DNA from 2 places in the Catellatospora sp. NPDC049111 genome. Region 1 is predicted to be linked to the other one. Evidence: riboswitches for the same ligand, from Rfam matches in the RefSeq annotation. Region 1 holds a riboswitch; the other holds the start of a gene.
The links. A riboswitch is a leader RNA that binds a small molecule or an ion and turns the genes downstream of it on or off. The one in region 1 is predicted to bind cobalamin.

Region 1 (4,575 bases):
GGGGTGCGCCCGAGCAGCACATAGTCGAGCACCCGCATCCCGGGTGGCACCACGGGCTGCTGCGCCACCGTGGCCACGAGCTGGGCGCGGCGGCGGCGCGGTAGCGCCGTGGTGGGCGTACCGTCGATGATGATCTTTCCGTGGTGTGGCACCGCCCCGCCCACGGCCCGCAGCAGGGTCGACTTGCCCGCGCCGTTGGGGCCGATCACGGTGACCCACTCGCCGGAGGCCACGGTCAGGTCCACGCCGTGCAGGATCTCGGCGTCGCCCAGGGTCACCCGGACGTCCTCGACGGCCAGCATCAGACGCTCACCCGCCGGGTCGAGCGCAGCACCAGGATGAAGAACGGCGCGCCGAAGAACGCGGTGACCACGCCGATCGGCAGCTCGCCCGGGGCGATCAGGGTACGCGCGGCCAGGTCGGCCAGGGCCAGGAAGGCCGCGCCGAACAGCAGCGACAGCGGCAGGATCGAGCGGTACGAGCCACCGGCCAGCAGGCGCACCACGTGCGGCACGATGATGCCCACGAAGCCGATCAGCCCCGACACGGCGACCGCGGCGGCGGTGCCCAGCGAGGCCGCGGCCAGCAGGATCAACCGGGAGCGCTGCGGGTGCAGGCCCAGGCTCGCCGCCTCGGTGTCGCCGACGCTGAGCACGTCCAGCTCCCGGCGCAGGGCCAGCACCACGACCGTGGTGACCACCGCGTACGGCAGCAGCAGCGTCACCTCGTGCCAGCCGTTGGTGGCCAGCCGCCCGAGCAGCCAGGAGTACACCTCGCGGATGGTGTCCACATTGCGCTGGAGCAGGTACGTCTGGATCGCGGCGAGGAAACTCGACACGGCGACCCCGGCCAGGATCAGCGTCGCCGACGAGCGGTCCCGCCCGCCGGCCACCCCGAGCAGGTAGGTGACCACGACCGCGATACCCGCCCCGGCGAACGCGGCCAGCGGCAGCACGGCCCCGGCCCGGAACGCGATCGCCATGGTCGCGCCGAGCCCGGCTCCTGCGGCGACACCGAGCAGGTACGGGTCGGCCAGCGGGTTGCGGAAGACGCCCTGGTAGCAGCCGCCGGCCAGGGACAGCATCGCGCCGACCAGCAGGCCCAGCACCACCCGGGGCAGCCGCAGCTCGGTGATGATGGCGATCTCGCGCTCGTTCAGCCCCGACGGCAGGTCCACGCCGGGGATCAGGTTGAGCAGCTCCGCCGCGACCGAGCCGGGCGGCAGCGTCACCGGACCCAGGGCGACCCCGGCGACGAGCGCGACCAGCACGGCTCCGATCCCGGCGGCGAGCCACCCGGGACGCAGCCGTGCCGGTCGCAGTGTCGTCACGTCAGGCCGGGACCTTGTTCGCGGCGTCGACGATCGCGCGGATCAGGTCGACGACGCGGGGGCCCCAGCGCGAGGCGATGTCGTCGTCCAGCGCGATGACCTGGCCCTTGCTGACCGCGGTCATGCCGGCCCAGCCCGCACGGGCCTTGACGGTGTCCAGGTTCTGCTGGCAGCACTTGGTGTCGGCCAGGAAGATCAGGTCCGGGTTCGACTTGACCAGCGACTCGGCGGTGAGCTGCGGGTAGCCGCTGCCCTTGGTGTCGGCGGCGTCGGCCACGTTCTTCAGCCCGGCCAGCTCGAACAGCGAGCCGATGAACGTCTTCGAGGTCACCGAGTACAGCGTCGGGTCCAGCTCGTAGTAGTAGGACAGCGGGGTCGCGCGCTTCGGCAGGTCCTTGACCAGCTTGGCGATGTCGTCCTTCATTTTCTGGCCGAGCGCGGCCGCCTCGGCCTTGTGGCCGGTCAGCTCACCCAGCTCGGCGAGCTGCTGGTACGTGTCGTCCAGCGTCACGGCGGCCGGGGCCACGTAAACCGGGATCTTGAGGGTGGTCAGCTGGGCGACCACGTTGTTGGCGTCGGTGCTGAGCACGACCAGGTCGGGGCTCTTGGCGGCGACGGCCTCGGCGTTGGGCTGGAAGCCCGACAGCTCCGTCTTCGGCGCGTTCGCCGGGAAGTTCGAGTTGTCGTCGACGGCGACGACCTGGCCGCCGGCGCCGATCGCGAAGAGCATCTCGGTCGTCGTCGGCGACAGCGAGACGATCTTCACCGGCTGCGCGGGCAGCGTCACCGAGCCGACGGTCACCGGGTACGCCGCGGCGGCGTTCGACGGGGCAGGGGTCGCCGGGTCGTTCGTGGCGCAGGCCCCGAGCGCGGCGACGAGGCCGGCTGCGGCCAGCGCGCCGAACGCGCGGCGGGACAGGAAACGGGTACGCACTGATCCTCCTATCGGTCGAGGCAGGTCCTTCGCCGACAGGGCCCGATCAGGTGGGGCAGCCCGGTCCGCGAGACGCCCTTCCTCGAGAGCGTGGTTCGCGACTGCCGCAGGCGACCTGGCTCGCCCACCGAGGTGGGATCACAGTTGCGGGACAGCGCCGGGTTCACACCGGCTTCGCTGCGGGACAGTCAGCCGACACGCTAATACACACCCGTGCCGATGCTCGCGACGCGGAGTGGAGGATGTGCGCAGGCTCATCACGCCTGGGTCTTGTGGACCTCTTCGGCCTCGGCGGCGGGCACGTCTTCGCCGGGCTCGGTCTCGCCGGCCAGGGCGGCACGCAGCCGGTCCTTCTCGGCCCTGCGGCGGTCCACCGCGCCCTCGACCTGGGCCGCCACGTCGTCACGCAGGTTGCGCAGCAGGAAATAGCTCGCCGCCGCCGAGACCAGGATGGCGATCATCAGCTTGAGCAGCATGCTCAGGTTCGGCACGAACCACAGCGCGGCGAAGACGGCCAGGAAGAGCATCAGCCTGGCGAGCGTGTACTTGACAGCAGGACTCACCGGTCCAGGGTAGCCGCCGAACCTGCCGGGCCTCGGTCAGCCCCGCGCGAGGGGCCGGTCAGCCCCGTTCGGCGGCCGCCAGGCCGAGGTGCCAGAGCACGGCGTACACCACCGTGGTGACCAGCGCGCCCAGCCCGCCGGAGACCAGCGGCGGCAAGCCCGACGCCACGCCCACCGCGAGCACGCCGAGCACCACGGCCACCAGACCGGCGGCCGGGGCCACGGCGAGCCGCCCGCGGTGGCCCGCCGCCGCTTTGAACTGCTCCACGAAGATGATCGCCGGGAAGATCACCGCGAGCCAGCCGGTGAGGTCACCGAACTCGCCCATGCCGAGCAGGGCGAACAGGCCGTCGAAGGCGATCATGCCGAGCACGCTGATGGCGAACCCGGCCAGCGCGTACGCCACCAGGTCGGTGAGCGAGACGATGCGCCCGGACGCGTCCCGCCGCGGGCCCTTGCGCTGCTCCTCGGCCGGGCTCTGCGGATCGGCCACCCGTCAGGCCCAGACCTGCTGCGGCTCGCTGCGCCGCTCGGCCATGCTGACCGGCGCGCCGTACTCCTTGACGACCTGGTAGCGGGTGTCCCGCTCGACCGGGCTGAAGCCCGCGTCCCAGATCAGGTGGAGCAGGTCGTCGCGGTGCATCGTGTTCGGCGTGCCGTACGAGTCCGCGTCGTGCGTGATCTTGTACTCGACGACCGAGCCGTCCAGGTCGTCGACGCCGAAGTTCAGCGACAGCTGGGCCAGCGACAGGCCGTGCATGACCCAGAAGCACTTGATGTGGTCGAAGTTGTCCAGCATCAGCCGGGACACCGCGAACGTCTTGAGCGACTCGGCCGGGCTCGCCATCGTGGTGCGCGCCTGGATCCGGTTGCGGATCTTGCCGTCCGCGCTGTCGTGGAAGTCGTGCTGGTAGCGCAGCGGGATGAAGACGGTGAAGCCGCCGGTCTCGTCCTGCAGTTCGCGCAGGCGCAGCACGTGGTCGACGCGGTGCCGCGGCTCCTCGATGTGGCCGTAGAGCATCGTCGAGGGGGTGCGCAGGCCCTTGCTGTGCGCCAGGCGGTGGATGCGCGACCAGTCCTCCCAGTGGCAGGCGTGGTCGACGATGTGCTGGCGGACCTCCCAGTCGAAGATCTCGGCGCCACCGCCGGTCAGCGACTCCAGGCCCGCCTCCATCAGCTCGTCGAGGATCGCGTCGGCGGTCAGGCCGGAGATCTTCTCGAACCACTGCACCTCGGTCGCGGTGAACGCCTTCAGCTTGACGTTCGGCAGGGCCTGCTTGAGCTCCTTGAGCACGCGCGGGTAGTAGCGCCACGGCAGCGTCGGGTGCAGACCGTTGACGATGTGCAGCTCGGTGAGCTGCTCGTCCTTCATCTCCAGCGCCTTGGCGACGGCCTGCTCCACCCGCATGGTGTAGGCGTCCTTCTCACCGGGCTTGCGCTGGAAGGAGCAGTAAGCGCAGCTGGCCGAGCAGACGTTCGTCAGGTTCAGGTGCCGGTTGACGTTGAACATCACCCGGTCGCCGTTCTTCTCCGTCCGGACGTGGTGCGCGAGCCGCCCCAGCCAGGCCAGATCGTCACTCGCGTAGAGCGCCTCGCCGTCCTCGCGGCTGAGCCGCTCCCCGGCGTAGACCTTCTGCTCCAGCTCCCGCTTCAAACCAACGTCCATGGCAGTGAGCCTACGACGTGCCGCCGACGTGCCTGCTGCTGCCCTTGACAGCTGCTGTTCAGCTTGACGCCACCGGGACAGA
Region 2 (4,575 bases), on a different contig from region 1:
GGCCGTCGTGCCGGCGGCGACCGGACCGACCAGCGGCAGTGACGTCTCCAGCGTCAGCGGCTGCTTGCCGGCCGTGACCGGGGGCACCGTGCCGCCGAGATAGCGCTGGTGCAGCACCAGCGCCAGCAGCGCGGTGCCTGCGGCAAGCGCCGTCAGGACGCCGGCGCGGACGAGATGGACCTGGTGCCGGGGGTGCACCCTGCCGCGTCCGGCGAACCGGACCACGAGGTAGGCCACGACCGGCGCGAGCGCCACACCGACCCACCCACGACGGGTACGCCCCGATCTGGCCGGGGTCCTCGGCCAGCAGGAACGCCACGATCGCGGGCGAGGCGAGGATCGTTCCGGGAATGGAGATCGCCAGACTCGCGAGGAACGGCCCCAGCAGGATGAGCATCAGACACCCGCACCCGGAAGGGTTTTTGCGCCGCGCCATCGACTTTCCCTCCATATCGGACGACATGTGATCATAACTTTTGGCGAGTCCTAATATGGCGCGATGAGTGAACAGATCCGCCAGCCGACGCCGTCCGTGGTACCGCCACCTGTGCCGCCTCCCGGCCGGTCGTCGTGGCTGCTCGTCGGTGCCGGGCTGGGCGCGATGGTCGCCGCGTGCCAGCTCGCCGTCCTGATCGGTCCGCTGCTCGGCGCGGCCCGGCAGGCCCTCGGCCTGACGGCGACCGGGCTGACGACCGTCGTTGTCGCGCAGTTGGCCGCCATCGTGTCGGGATTCGCGGCCGGTTACCTGCTCGGGCGGCGGGCGCCTGCGGCGGTGACCGGATCGGCGCTCGTGCTGATGCTGCTCGGTGCAGTGATCGTCGCGTTCTCGCCTTCGGCGGCGATACTGACGATCGCCGTGCTGCCGGCCGGACTAGGTCAGGGCGCGGCGCTCGGCGCCGGTGCCGCCTCGACTGGCCGGGCAGGCGAGCGGCGGGCACAGGCGCGGCTGGCCCTCGGCTTCGCCCTGTTGTTCGCGCTCGCGTTCGGCGCGCTGCTCGGCTGGTTCGCCACGAGGTCGCTGAGCTGGCGGCTGGCCTGCCTGGCGACGGTGCCGTCTGTCGTCGTCGGGCTGTTCGCGGTGGTGGTCATCGCGGTGGCCGCGTCGGTGCGCGGCACCCAGGCGGGGCGCTGAGGTCTCCGCCGCGATTCGATCGACCGCGTGCCGGCCCGACCAGATCATCGACATCTCGGCCCTGCTGCGCGCCCGTGGGAAGGTTTATCCGGCCGATCCGAGCTGACCGTGGAGCCGCACGGCACCGCTCTACAGGCAGGATCCCAGGTCGGCGGAGACGTCATGAAGCCACCGCAGCTGACCGGCGTAGTACTCCAGGGAGGCGGCCGCCTCGGCTGGTGCGAGCGGCGCGTACTTGACGCGCTCGACCTCGTGCAGTTTGGCCCGTTGCAGAGCGGGCAGCATCGCCTGCCTGTCGGCGAGCCCGTACGCGTCGACGAACAGGCGAAGCCGCCTCGGCAGGTCCGGCAGGGGGTCGAAGTCGGCTTCGCGTAGTTGCCCGGGTGGGCACAGCGGCACGAAACTCCACGCGGCCGCCGCCAGGTCGTCGAGCGGGTCCACCGGCTGCGTGGCGTCCCAGTCGATGAACGCCACCGGGATCCCCGCCCGGTAGACGGTGTTCCACGGTCCGAGGTCACCGTGGGAGACGATCTGTCCCGGGCGGGGCGCACACGGATGGAAGCGGTAAGCGGTGATCGTCGGGCTGAACCCGGCTGCCGCGTGGTGCAGCCGCCTGATCAGCTTCGCCGCCTCGGTCAGGGCTCGGTCCGTGCGGGCGTACCCCGGCAGGCGGGCACCACGGCCGGGCTGCCACTGCGGATCCACCGCCACGTCCCCGGACAGGTATGTCAAAACCTCGTGACCGCCCTCGACACCCACGAACCGCGGCGAACCGGCGAATCCGACCGACTCCAGGTGGCCGAGAAACTCGTGCACCGCCGGCGACCACGAGCCCATCGGCCGGTGCACGTGGCCGCCGCGGCGCACGATGCCGGCCGTCATCCGGCCGCCCACCAGCGGTTCCTCCCCGTCCATCGGTCCAGTATCCACGGCAGTCGCTTGCTCGCGGGACGTGAGGCGACCGTGCATTCGTGACGAACGGGCCACCCGAGCCGGTGGGTCTGCGGTTGGTCGCGTATCCGGTCGTGGCCGCGCCGATGGCGGTGCTGCTCGGCGTCGGCGGTAACGTGTCCGGCACGGGCCCGCCGCGGTGACCAGGGAGCTGCCGCCCACGCGCAGTACGCGCAGCCACTGGCCTGACCGGCTGGGAAGGCGGGCGGAGGGCGTCGATCTGGGAGTCCGAAGACCGGCCTCGCGTCCACGGCCCCGGCCTGCCCGGAGCCCGACAGCAGCGGGAGCCTGCCCATGGTCAGCGAGTTCTACGACGTCATCCACCGCCGCCGGGACGTGCGTGGACAGTTCACGGGGGCCGCGATCTCGGTCGACGTGCTGGACCGGGTCCTGGAGGCGGCGCACGCCGCGCCCAGCGTCGGCCTGACGCAGCCGTGGGATTTCGTCGTGGTCCGCGACCGGCCGCTGCGGGAGGCGTTCCATCAGCACGTACACCGGGAACGTGAGGTGTTCGCCGCCACGCTGGACGCCGAGGCCGCCGAGCGGTTCGCCCGGATCAAGATCGACGGGGTGCTGGAGTCGACGCTGTCGGTCGTGGTGACCTACGACCCCGACCGAGGATCTCCCGCGGTGCTGGGCCGGCACGCGATCGCCGACGCCGGGCTGTACTCGGTGTGCCTGGCCATCCAGAACCTGTGGCTGGCGGCCACGGCGGAGCAGTTGGGCGTCGGGTGGGTGTCGTTCTACCGCGAGGAGTTCCTGCGGGAGCTGCTAGCCATTCCGGCCGGGATCCGTCCGGTCGCCTGGCTCTGCCTCGGCCCGGTCACCCACCTCGAAGCCGTGCCCGACCTCGAACGGCACGGCTGGCGCCGCCGCCGGCCGCTGGCCGAAGCCATCCACACGGACCGGTGGACACCTCGCTGAACGGGGCGATCACAGGATCAGGTCAACGCACCCGGGACCGGGCGTCCGAAAGCTCACGTCGTGACTCGACAGCTGCAGCCGGGAGACGCCCAGCACGGAGAAGCGAAGCTCGACGACCAGAGCACCAGCACGACGGCTCCGATCCGCAGCACGGTTGCCCACCCTGGGTCCCGTCGGGGCACGGGTGTGACGTCGTGGCCGAGAGGGTCGCCCGGCCGCGGCCACAACGGATCGACCTCCGACATCACCTGAAGGGCGGAGTTCCGGTGCGCCGAGGCGTCGCCCGGAACCGGAGTCTCTTCCGCGGCACCAGTCACCGCCACAGCCTAGACATGGTCGGCGGATTGCGTCGTCCCTGCTGAGGCTGTGATGAGCACGGTGTGCTTGCGTACGCGGAAGCTGCCGTCGGCATCGATCCGGGCCTGGAGGTGGTTACGGGCCGCGGCGAACTGCTTCGGCGTGAGCGGTTCGGACGACAGGCTGGCGAGATAGGTGAGGACCGGGTCGGGGCTGGGGACTTCGAGGTCGCCGTGGTAGCGCTCGACCGAGACGTCGGCGAAGAGGCGCGCCAGGTAGCCGGGACCGGTCTCGGCGGTGAAGTCGTTCTGGGTGGCGTGCAGCGCCAGGTCGGGGCGACCGACTGCCGGTCCGATGGCGTTGAGTTCTTCGAGGTGGTCGCGGCCGTTCACGGCGACCGCGAGCCGCCCGCCCGGACGCAGCACCCGGGCGAACTCGCGCAGCGCGGCAGCCGGGTCGTCGACGTGGTACAGCATGTGGTTGGCGATCACGGTGTCGAACACGGCATCGCCGAACGGCAGGTCCGTCGCGTCGCACTGCCGCACACGCGCTTCGGGGACGGTGCGCAGCTGCTCGCACATCGCGCCGGAGAAGTCCGTCAGGGTGAGGCGGATCCCTCTGGTGACGTGATCCACGTGGGTCCACAGTTTTCCGGTGCCGGCGCCGACTTCGAGTACGTCGCCGGCCAGCGGGAGCCGCTCGCCGAGCCAGGAGAACCAACTCTGCGGGTTCGTGCCGTAGGCATGCAGTGCGATGCGAGCGGTGAGGTTTTCGGTCGTCGTCGCGTACTGGCTGACGGCATGCGCGGACGGCGTCGAGGTCATCGTCGCATCGTAGATCGAGTCGCGTTGCGCGATGGGGCACCTCGCTCGCGGTCGTCGCGGGGTGCCCCATCATGGCTCAGGCCCGCTTGGTCTCCCAGAAGATCTTGGAGATCTCCTCGATCCTGCCCAGCAGCTGCTCGGCCACGGCCGGGTCGGCCTGACCCTTGGTGCCGGCGGCGCCGGACAGCTTGGTGGCCTCGTTGAACAGCTGGTTCAGGTTCGGGTACTTCTCGAAGTGCGGGGCCTTGAAGTAGTCGGTCCACAGCACCCACAGGTGGTGCTTGACCAGCTCGGACCGCTGCTCCTTGATGATCAGAGCCCGGGTGCGGAACTCCGGGTCCGTGTTGGCCTGGTACTTCTCGCAGATGGCCTTGATCGACTCAGCCTCGATCCGGGCCTGGGCCGGGTCGTACACGCCGCAGGGCAGGTCGCAGTGGGCGCCGGCGA

Region 2: it holds a riboswitch for cobalamin, as region 1 does, so the genes downstream of both, bluB (5,6-dimethylbenzimidazole synthase) here and AB0B66_RS27995 (ABC transporter substrate-binding protein) in region 1, are expected to answer to the same signal.

What each region holds. Positions count from the first base shown of each region.
Region 1 covers NZ_JBEZEB010000025.1:23,325-27,899, reverse strand. Annotated here, with positions in the region: gene AB0B66_RS28005 (ABC transporter ATP-binding protein) at 1-302, opposite strand, end outside; gene AB0B66_RS28000 (iron ABC transporter permease) at 302-1,330, opposite strand; gene AB0B66_RS27995 (ABC transporter substrate-binding protein) at 1,332-2,249, opposite strand; cobalamin riboswitch at 2,352-2,482, opposite strand; gene AB0B66_RS27990 (DUF4229 domain-containing protein) at 2,522-2,827, opposite strand; gene AB0B66_RS27985 (hypothetical protein) at 2,886-3,320, opposite strand; gene mqnE (aminofutalosine synthase MqnE) at 3,324-4,493, opposite strand.
Region 2 covers NZ_JBEZEB010000016.1:87,766-92,340, reverse strand. Annotated here, with positions in the region: gene AB0B66_RS22600 (hypothetical protein) at 1-255, opposite strand, end outside; gene AB0B66_RS22595 (hypothetical protein) at 500-1,132, shown strand; gene AB0B66_RS22590 (phosphotransferase) at 1,262-2,047, opposite strand; gene AB0B66_RS22585 (hypothetical protein) at 2,104-2,226, shown strand; cobalamin riboswitch at 2,188-2,318, shown strand; gene bluB (5,6-dimethylbenzimidazole synthase) at 2,378-3,007, shown strand; gene AB0B66_RS22575 (class I SAM-dependent methyltransferase) at 3,334-4,128, opposite strand; gene sodN (superoxide dismutase, Ni) at 4,205-4,575, opposite strand, start outside.